3 regions of the Mycobacterium appelbergii genome follow, and region 3 is predicted to be linked to each of the others. Evidence: riboswitches for the same ligand, from Rfam matches in the RefSeq annotation. Region 3 holds a riboswitch; each other region holds the start of a gene.

Region 1 (3,274 bases), on a different contig from region 3:
ACGACGGGGTGCCGGTGATCAACTATCCGGAGGCGGCGATCCTCGGCATGGGGTCGGTCAAACCTCGTCCGGTGGTGGTCGACGGCGCGGTTGCGGCCCGCCCGACCATGTCGCTGACATGCGCTTTCGATCACCGCATCGCGGATGGTGCGCAGGCCGCCGCATTCCTCGTGGAGCTGCGGGACCTGATCGAGGCGCCGGAATCGGCCCTGCTCGAGCTGTAACTAGCTGCGTTTGGCGGCAGCCAGCCGGCGCGCGAACTCAGGAGATTCGATCGACGCGGCCTGCGGGCCCAATTCGATGTCGACAGCGATCCGGTGTTGGTCCGCGTCGACGGTCCCGGGATTGGCGGTGGCCCGCATCGACGCCTTGGTGGCGATGACCACCTCGCGTGGCGCGGCCGCGGGACCGGCGGCCAGGTCACGCGCCGCCGCCACCGGATCCTCGGCCACACTCAATGCCAATCCGTGTCGCACCGCCGCCTCGGCGTCGAACCGCATGCCGAACAGCAACGAGGCGCGGGCCACCTGTGGCCCCACGGCACGCTGCATCATCCAGGTGGCACCGCCACCGGGATGGATGCCGAGCTTCTGGAACCGCGGATCGAACAAGGCAGCGGGGCCGGCGACGCGGACATCGGCGGCCAGCGCCAGATTCAGGCCCGCACCCACTGCGGCACCGTTGACGGCGGCGATCGTGGGCAGCGCGCAGTTCGCGATGGCCAGGAATCCGTCGTAGATCGCGCGCAGGCCGTCTTCGGTGGCTTCGCCGAGCGCGGTGAGATTCGCTCCCGCACAGAAGGCTTTGCCTGCACCGGTGACGATCACGGCGTGCACGTCGGCGTTGGCCTCGGCCTCGTCGACCGCGGCGCGCAGCGCGGTCGATATCTCCAGCGTCACCGCATTGCGGTGGTCGGGATCGTTGATGGTGATGAGGGCGACGTGGTCTGCGACGTCGCTGAGAACAGATTCGGCCACGGGTCGAGACTAGCCGTGCCGGTGTTTCGTCACGGGTAGTCTGGGCATCGCAGCTGGTTCGTCGGCGCGGATTTCGGTTCGTGTCGGCGTCGAACGCCGCATGCCGATTGCGGTGTGGCGTGAGAGGGAACCCGGTGGGAATCCGGGACTGTCCCGCAGCGGTGTGCAGGAACGACCGCCGTCATCAGCACTGGCGCGCAGATCTCTGCAGCTGGGAAGCGACGGCCATTAGGTGTACGACAACGTGCGTGCCTGCGAGTCCGAAGACCTGCCGGCTGTACCGGGCGCGCCGCGCCCGGTGGTTCATCGCCTCGCGGAATGGGCGCGTGACCGACGTCGTCGCTGCACGCAATGGCGCGCCGCGTCAGCGATCGGTCAGGTCCCTGGTGGCGGTGACCATCCCCGTCGCAGTTGAAGGACGTCATATGAGGACAACCGCCACACCGTTCACCGCCACGATCACCGGCTCTCCGCGGATCGGCCCCAACCGCGAGCTCAAGTGGGCCGTCGAAAAGTACTGGGCCGGCCGCATCGACCGCGCCGAACTCGAATCTGTTGCGGCGGCATTGCGAAGCGACACCTGGAAGTCGCTGTCCGCGGCCGGGTTGGATTCCGTACCGGTCAACACCTTCTCCTACTACGACCAGATGCTCGACACGGCTGTCCTGGTCGGCGCGCTACCACCCCGGGTGACCGGTATCGGCGATGAGTTGGAGCGCTACTTCGTGGCGGCGCGCGGCAACGACGAGATCGCGCCGTTGGAAATGACGAAGTGGTTCGACACCAACTACCACTACCTGGTGCCCGAGATCGGCACCGAGACTCGATTCTCGCTCAATCCGGCCAAGGTCCTCGCCGAGCTGGAGGAGACTCGCGCACAAGACATCACGTCGCGCCCGGTGATCATCGGCCCGATCACGTTCCTTACGCTGTCCAAGGCGGTCGACGGTGGTCCGGCTCCGATCGAGCGCCTCGACGAACTTCTCGACTCGTATGCCGCGCTGCTCGATCTGCTCGCCGAACGCGGCGTGCAGTGGGTGCAACTCGACGAACCGGTACTGGTCACCGACATGCTCGACACCACCGCGGAACTGGCCGAGCGAACCTATGCCCGGCTCGGTGGTCTGGCCAAGCGGCCCCCTATCTTCGTCGCGACCTACTTCGGCGAATTGACCGATGCGCTCCCTGCACTGGCTCGCACGCCCGTCGAGGCCATCGGCGTGGACCTGGCCGCGGGCGGCATCTCAACCGTTGCAGCAGTACCGGAGCTGCAGGACAAGACCGTCGTCGCGGGCATCGTCGACGGCCGCAACATCTGGCGGACCGACCTGGAAGCCGCGTTGGGAACACTGGCCACCCTGTCGGGATCGGCGGGGGCCGTGGCGGTGTCGACATCCTGCTCGACGCTGCATGTTCCGTACACGCTGGAAGCCGAGCCGGATCTGGACGCGGCGCTGCGCAGCTGGCTGGCGTTCGGGTTTGAGAAGGTCACCGAGGTGGTCGCGTTGGCACGGGGCCTCAAAGAGGGTCGTGAAGCGATTGCGGGACAGGTGGCCGCCTCCAATGCGGCGATCGCGTCACGTCGGTCCGATCCACGGCTGAACAACAACCGCGTCCGTTCCCGCATCGCCTCGATCATCGCGTCGGGCACCGAGCGCGGCCCGGCCGCCGGACGTCGCAAGGCACAGAACGAGCGCCTGCACCTTCCTGACCTGCCGACCACGACCATCGGCTCGTATCCGCAGACGTCTGCCATCCGGGTGGCGCGCGCGGCCCTGCGATCCGGGGAGATCGACGCTGCCGAGTACGAGCGGCGGATGAAGTCCGAGATCGCCGATGTCATTGCGCTGCAGGAAAAGCTCGGCCTGGATGTGCTCGTGCATGGGGAACCGGAACGCAACGACATGGTGCAGTACTTCGCCGAGCAACTCGAGGGGTTCTTCGCCACCCAGAACGGTTGGGTGCAGTCCTACGGCAGCCGGTGCGTGCGCCCGCCGATCCTGTACGGCGATGTCCACCGGCCCCGCCCCATGACCGTCGACTGGATCACCTACGCGCAATCACTGACCGACAAGCCGGTCAAGGGCATGCTCACCGGTCCGGTGACGATCCTGGCGTGGTCGTTCGTCCGCAATGACCAGCCCCTGGCCGACACCGCCGCGCAGGTGGCCCTGGCCATCCGCGACGAGACGATCGATCTGCAGTCCGCGGGGATCGCAATCATCCAGGTCGATGAGCCCGCGCTGCGTGAGTTGCTGCCGCTGCGATCGAAAGACAAAGAGGCTTACCTGCGTTGG
Region 2 (3,274 bases), on a different contig from region 3:
GCAGCGTCGCGCCTGGCCTGGCGGCCGCGCGGATGTTGCCCAGGATCGTCAGCGCCTGCTCGTCGGGCCAGTCGTGAATGATGTTCTTGAGCAGGTAGGCGTCGGCGCCCTCGGGGACGCTGTCGAAGAAGGACCCCTCCACGACCTGCACGCGGTCCGCTGTTCCGTACCTGCCCAACAACTCCGGGGCGCCTTCGACGACCTGCGGCAGGTCGTAGAGCACGCCGCGCGCCGAAGGAGCCGCGAGCAGGACCGCCGACAGCAGCCGGCCATGTCCGCCGCCCACGTCGGCGATGGTGGTGAACCGGGTGAAGTCATAGGCGGCCACCACCGGGGCGATCGCCAACTCCGACACGCTGGTCATCGCGTCGTTGAAGATCTCGCCGAGGCCGGGCTCGGAGGCGATGTACTCGAATGCGCCCATGCCGCGCAGCTTCGGGACGACGGCTTCCCCGGTGCGCACCGCATCGCCGAGATGGCTCCAGTGCTCGCGGTGCTGGGGGCAGCCGACGAATCGCGCCATCGCCCCGATCGATACGGGTGCATCCGTGCGCAGGGTGTCGGCGAGCGGGTTCAGCGCATAGCGCCCGTCGCGGGTACGACGGAACACCCCGTCGCCGACCAGCGCGCGCAACAGTCGGTCCACCGCGTCGGTATCAGCGTTGATGCGCCGGGCCAGCTCATCGGGCCGTAGCGGTCCGTCCGCCAGCGCGTCGGCGATCCCGAGTTCGGCGGCCACGGTGATGCCCTGTGCCACCCAGCCGCCAAGGATCATCTCCAGCATCGCCACGGGCGGCGGGACCGAGCGTTGGTAGAGGCGGCGTAGGTGGTGGCGGACGCGTTCGGCAGCGCGAACCAACCTGACCGGCGGCACCTTGGCGGTAGTCACCGGATGACTGTAAAGCCGGCATGACCGGGGTACCCGATTGTCGATTAATGAAAACGATTATCATTAATCCGATGATTGAGTCGCCGGATGCGCTGGTATGGTCCGGTCGAGCCAGTCGAACCCAACCAGGTTGGGTCAGGGAATCCGGTGGGAGACCGGAACTGACGCGCAGCGGTGTGGAGGACGGGCGGAGCAGCGGCCACTGGCCCCGTCGAGGGGCTGGGAAGGCGCTCCGCCCGGATGATCCCGAGTCCGAAAACCTGCTGGCTCGGGCCTTGACGCCGTCCGGCGGCGCGAGGCTCGACCATCGGATGGACTCCGCGATCGAGTCCCGGATCGGAAGGCGCCGTCGTGTCTGAACGTTTTCGCCTCATTGGCCCGCTTGTGCTCGCAGTCCTGCTCATCGCAGGTTGCGGTGCCGGCACCGGGCAGTCCCCGGAACCCGCTGCCGGGCCGCCCGGATACCCCGTCACGCTGGAGAATTGCGGACGCACGGTGACCGTGAAAGCGCCACCGCAACGCGCGATCTCGATCAACCAACCCGCGACCGAGCTGCTGTTGACGCTCGGGTTGGGCGACCGGATCGCAGGCAGTGCCTCGTGGAGCGATTCTGTGCGTCCCGAGCTCGCCGCCGAAAACGCCAAAGTGCCTGTGTTGACCCGTGATTTCCCTTCGCTCGAACGGGTGTTGAAAGAAAATCCCGACTTGGTCTACGCCACCTTCGACTGGTCTTTCACCAACGAGGGTGTCGCCCCTCGTGAGCGGTTCGAGCGTCTCGGTGTGCCCACCTATCAGTCGTCCAGCGAATGTGGCGGCCAGGATGCTGATCAGCAACGTGCGCTCACCTTCGACGACATGTACGGCGAAATTGCCGATGTGGCAAAGATGTTCGGTGTGCCCGACCGTGGCGACCAGCTGACCTCCTCGCTGAAAGCGCGAATGGTCGACGCGGGTGAGGGGGCCGATGCCGACGGCGTCTCGCTGATGTGGTGGTACGCCGGAACCAAGGCGCCTTACATCGCTGGCTGCTGCGGTGCGCCCGGGATGATCACCACCGCGGTCGGCGCACACAACGCCTTTGCCGACAACCGCCAACTGTGGCCGGAGATCTCGTGGGAGGCGATCCTGGACCGCGACCCCGATGTGCTCGTGCTGGCCGACCTCACCCGGGGCGACGACGGCGACAGCGCCGCCGCCAAGATCCGCTTCCTCGAAACCGATCCGGTCGCCAGAAGACTGACCGCGGTACGGGAACGCCGATGGATCGTGTTACCGGGAACCGCGATGGACCCTTCGCTGCGCAATGTCGACGCCGTCGAGACAATCACGGCCGGGCTGCGTGCCCTGAACGAGGCTGACAAATGAGCGGCCCGCCCCGCAGGCCCTGATCCAGGCGGGGTCTCCGCCGTCGTTGGATGCCACTTCCGCGGAGGCCTCCTGGCAAATGTCCTGTCGCCGGCGCCGCCTACAGTAGGACCGATGAAGACGTGTCTCTGCCGGCCGGTATGCGCCGGCCGGGTGCTGTGGTCGCATGCAGCACGCTGAGGTAGGCCGTCCGTCGCTGGAAGACCTCTACGAGCTCAACCAGGCGGTGGCAGATTCGCGGTCGTTGCGGTTGCTGGTGACGAACAACCTGGCCACCTACGTGACGCTGATGGAGCGCCACCTGGACCGGGGGGTCAAGGTGGCCGAACCGGAGCTGGTGGTCGCGCTTGAGCGTGATCTGGCAGCCATGGACACCGAAAGCGAGCAGTCGGGTCTGCAGCTGATCAAGTACTGGGCCAGCCAGGGCTGGCTGCACCGAATCTCCGAGCCGGTCGGTGACGGGGAACGCAATGTGTGCTACCTCACCTACGAGGCGCGCGCGGTGCTGGATTTCGCCCGCCGGATGCGTCGCGAGGACACCATCGCCACCGGTGGGTCGATCACCGGCATCGCCGCCGGGCTGCGGCGGGTGGCCGGGCAGGTGAGCAACGACCCCGACCGGATCCGTGCCGACCTCGAACACGAGATCGACAAGCTGCGTGCCGAACTGGACGCACTGGAGGAGGGCCGCAGGCCCGAACCCGACTTCGTCGACGTCGAGGACGATGCCAGGGCCATCGCGTTGCAGATGGAACAGATCATCTCCGACATCGGTCAGTACGGCAGCATGCTGAACCGCATCACCACCCGCTTGCTCGACGCCTCCGCGGACACCGATCTGGGCTACCGGGAACGGCAACGGCAGCTCTTCGACGATTACGAGTCATTGTTCGCCTCAAGGGAAAGCGCCTCGTATTCGGCCTTCACCCGGATGGTGCAGGACCCTGCTCAGCGGGCCGGACTGGTGGCCGACATCGAGATGGTCACAGGCGCGCTGCCCTCCCTCGATCCGGGCCTGCG
Region 3 (3,274 bases):
CGTCCGGCGTCCCCGCGCCGCGGCCGTCCCCAAAATTGTTCGTCTCAAAGAGGATTCGACGACAGCGCTGCCCGCACCGCCCACCGCCGGCATCGAGGTACCCACCACCACGCTGCGAATCCAGCGACGCCCGCAGCGACCACCGGGCAACCAGGACGGGTGATCGGGCGTCGCGGCACGGCGCACCTGGGCCGCCAATGGCACTGCAAATAATGAGAATTCTATTTGGTTCTTGTGGAAACTCTATGTCTCTTCCTTACGATGAGCGGCCAATGCCAAGCTGTGTCAGCATGATTCGGTGGGGAGATTCAGAATCGCCGGGGTGGTTGCTGTGCTGGCAGCGTCGGCTTCTGTGATGCCTGCTGTGACCGCACCTTCTGCCGAGGCGGCACCGTGTGCGGATGCCGAGGTGATCTTCGCCCGTGGCACCACCGAACTTCCAGGCGTCGGCCCCACGGGGCAGGCGTTCGTCGATTCGCTGCGGTCCCACGTCGCCCCGAAATCGGTGGAGGTGTACGGCGTCGATTACCCGGCCACAACGGATTTCCCGACAGCCGTCCAGGGCATTGCCGACGCCAGGGAACGCGTGATCACCACCGCCGCGAATTGCCCCGACACCAAAATGGTGCTCGGCGGGTTCTCCCAGGGCGCCGCGGTGATCGGGTTCCTCACCTCGAGTGTGGTGCCCGACGGCGTCTCCCCGCTGGATGTGCCCGCGCCGATGCCCGCCGAAGTTGCCGACCATGTGGCCGCGGTTGCGCTGTTCGGCACACCGTCGCCCCGGTTCATGAAGGTGCTGAACGACCCACCGGTCACGGTCGGGCCGAACTACGTGGCCAAAGCGATCGATCTGTGTGTGGACAACGACCTGGTCTGTGACCCCACGGGCAGAAGCTTCGCGGTACACAATCAGTACGAACAGGCCGGAATGGTCGACAAGGGCGCCGGGTTCGTGGCCCAGAAACTGCAGGCCGGGTGGGCGGCGGAGGAGCGGGACCCCGATCGACCCGCTCCGCCGACGCAGCCACAGCCGACGCAGCCGCCGCCGACATTCTCGCCGGTGTCCGGGCCCGCGGCCACGCCGCCGGTACAGCACATCGGCGCCACGCCGGATACCGCGCCGGGCCCGACGCCGCTTCCCGGGCCTGCCGCCCCGCCGTCAGCGGCACCCGTCGCTCCGCTGGCCTGACGCAGCAGGCCGCAGGCCGGAACCTGAGGTGCATTAGGATGGCCGGATCACGTCTCGTGGCGTAGGAACCCGGTGCAATCCCGGGGCGGTTCCGCCACTGTGAGGGTCGCTGGATGGGCAACGGCCTCGAGCCAGATACTGGCCACGAGACATCCCACGATAAGGGGCGAGAACCCCGAGTAGGAGCCGACCATGTCGCATGCTTCGTCCGAAGCCCGCCGCATCGCGCTGCTGTCCACGTCCGACACCGACCTGCTGTCCGCGCGCGCCAGTGGTGCGGCCTATCAGCTCGGCAATCCGTCTCGCCAAGACCTCGGGCCGGTCATTCGCGGTGCCGATGTCGTGGTGCTGCGGGTGCTCGGATCCTCCGCGGAGATCGAATCGGAGCTGGCCGAACTGCGAGGCAGTGGGCTGCCTCTGGTCGTGCTCGGCGGAGAGCGTCAGCCGAGCGCGGAACTGATGGAGTGTTCCACCGTTCCGATCGGCCTGGCCGCCCAAGCGCATCGCTATCTCGCCGAGGGCGGCCCGACCAACCTCGGCCAGTTGCACGCATTCCTCTGCGACACAGTGCTTCTCGCCGGTGAAGGGTTCGATGAACCCGTGGTCATCCCCGAGTGGGGCTATGGCCGCCGGGACGCCCGTCCCGTCTCGGCGCCGGATAAAGCGCAGGTCGGCGTGCTGTATTACCGCGCGCACGAAATCAGCGGCAATGCCGATTTCGCGCATGCCCTCGTCGACGCGATCGACGCGACGGGCGAGGCGACCGGCGTACCGATCTTCGCGTCATCGCTGCGCAGCGCCCCGCAGGAGTTGTTCGACGCGATGGGCGCCCTGGACGCCCTCGTGGTCACCGTGCTCGCCGCGGGTGGCTCCAAACCGGCCGAAGTCAGCGCAGGCGGGGACGACGGATCGTGGGACATCGAGCGCATCGCGGCCCTCGACATTCCCGTGTTGCAGGGCTTGTGCCTCACGTCGTCACGCGCGGACTGGGAGGCCAGCGACGACGGCGTGACGCCGCTCGACTCGGCCACCCAGATCGCGATACCGGAGTTCGACGGGCGGATCATCACCGCGCCGTTCTCGTTCAAGGAAATCGATCCCGACGGGCTACCGCACTACGTCGCCGACCCCGAACGCTGCGCCCGTGTCGCCACCATCGCGGCGAAACATGCACGCCTGCGCGGCATCCCGAACAGCACGAAGAAGTTGGCGCTGGTGCTGTCGGCGTACCCGACCAAGCACTCGCGGGTCGGCAACGCGGTCGGTCTGGACACGCCGGCCTCCGCGGTGCGGTTGTTGCGGCGGCTCGCAGACCACGGGTACGACGTCGGCGACGGATTCGGCGTGCTCGGCATCGACGACGAGACCGAAGCGGGCGACCGGCTGATCCACACTCTCATCGCCGCAGGCGGACAGGATGAGGAGTGGCTGACCACGGCCCAGCTCACCGACGCCCACGTGCGGGTCACCACCGAGCAGTACGCCACCTGGACAGCTGATCTGCCTGCGGGCCTTCGTGACTCGATGACCGAAGCGTGGGGGGCCGCGCCCGGCCGGCTGTTCGTCAACGATGCAGGCGAGATCGTGGTTGCGGCACTGCGATCCGGAAACATCGTGCTGATGATCCAGCCGCCTCGCGGCTTCGGCGAGAATCCGGTCGCGATCTACCACGATCCGGACCTGCCGCCCAGCCACCACTACCTCGCGGCGTACCGGTGGCTGGAGCAGGGTTTCGGCGCGCATGCGGTCGTGCATCTGGGAAAGCACGGCTCGATGGAATGGCTGCCGGGGAAGAACGCCGCGCTGTCGGCCGCGTGCGCCACGGACGCGACGATCGGTAACCTGCCGCTGATCTATCCGTTCCTGGTCAACGATCCGGGGGAGGGTGCGCAAGCCAAGCGACGTGCCCACGCCACCATCGTCGACCACCTCATCCCGCCGATGGCCAGGGCCGAAACCTACGGCGACATCGCCCGCCTTGAGCAACTGTTGGACGAGTACGGCAATATCTCGTCGATGGACCCGGCGAAACTGCCGGCCATCCGCGGCGAGATCTGGAGCCTGATGCGTGCCGCGGAGATGCAT

The links. A riboswitch is a leader RNA that binds a small molecule or an ion and turns the genes downstream of it on or off. The one in region 3 is predicted to bind cobalamin.
Region 1: it holds a riboswitch for cobalamin, as region 3 does, so the genes downstream of both, metE (5-methyltetrahydropteroyltriglutamate--homocysteine S-methyltransferase) here and cobN (cobaltochelatase subunit CobN) in region 3, are expected to answer to the same signal.
Region 2: it holds a riboswitch for cobalamin, as region 3 does, so the genes downstream of both, M1247_RS27285 (ABC transporter substrate-binding protein) here and cobN (cobaltochelatase subunit CobN) in region 3, are expected to answer to the same signal.

What each region holds. Positions count from the first base shown of each region.
Region 1 covers NZ_JAMQTH010000010.1:48,168-51,441, reverse strand. Annotated here, with positions in the region: gene M1247_RS22685 (dihydrolipoamide acetyltransferase family protein) at 1-224, shown strand, start outside; gene M1247_RS22680 (enoyl-CoA hydratase) at 225-977, opposite strand; cobalamin riboswitch at 1,045-1,267, shown strand; gene metE (5-methyltetrahydropteroyltriglutamate--homocysteine S-methyltransferase) at 1,403-3,274, shown strand, end outside.
Region 2 covers NZ_JAMQTH010000013.1:219,420-222,693, forward strand. Annotated here, with positions in the region: gene M1247_RS27280 (methyltransferase) at 1-889, opposite strand, end outside; cobalamin riboswitch at 985-1,171, shown strand; gene M1247_RS27285 (ABC transporter substrate-binding protein) at 1,241-2,254, shown strand; gene M1247_RS27290 (DUF3375 domain-containing protein) at 2,421-3,274, shown strand, end outside.
Region 3 covers NZ_JAMQTH010000004.1:173,351-176,624, reverse strand. Annotated here, with positions in the region: gene M1247_RS10885 (DUF7937 domain-containing protein) at 1-163, shown strand, start outside; gene M1247_RS10880 (cutinase family protein) at 356-1,189, shown strand; cobalamin riboswitch at 1,209-1,350, shown strand; gene cobN (cobaltochelatase subunit CobN) at 1,382-3,274, shown strand, end outside.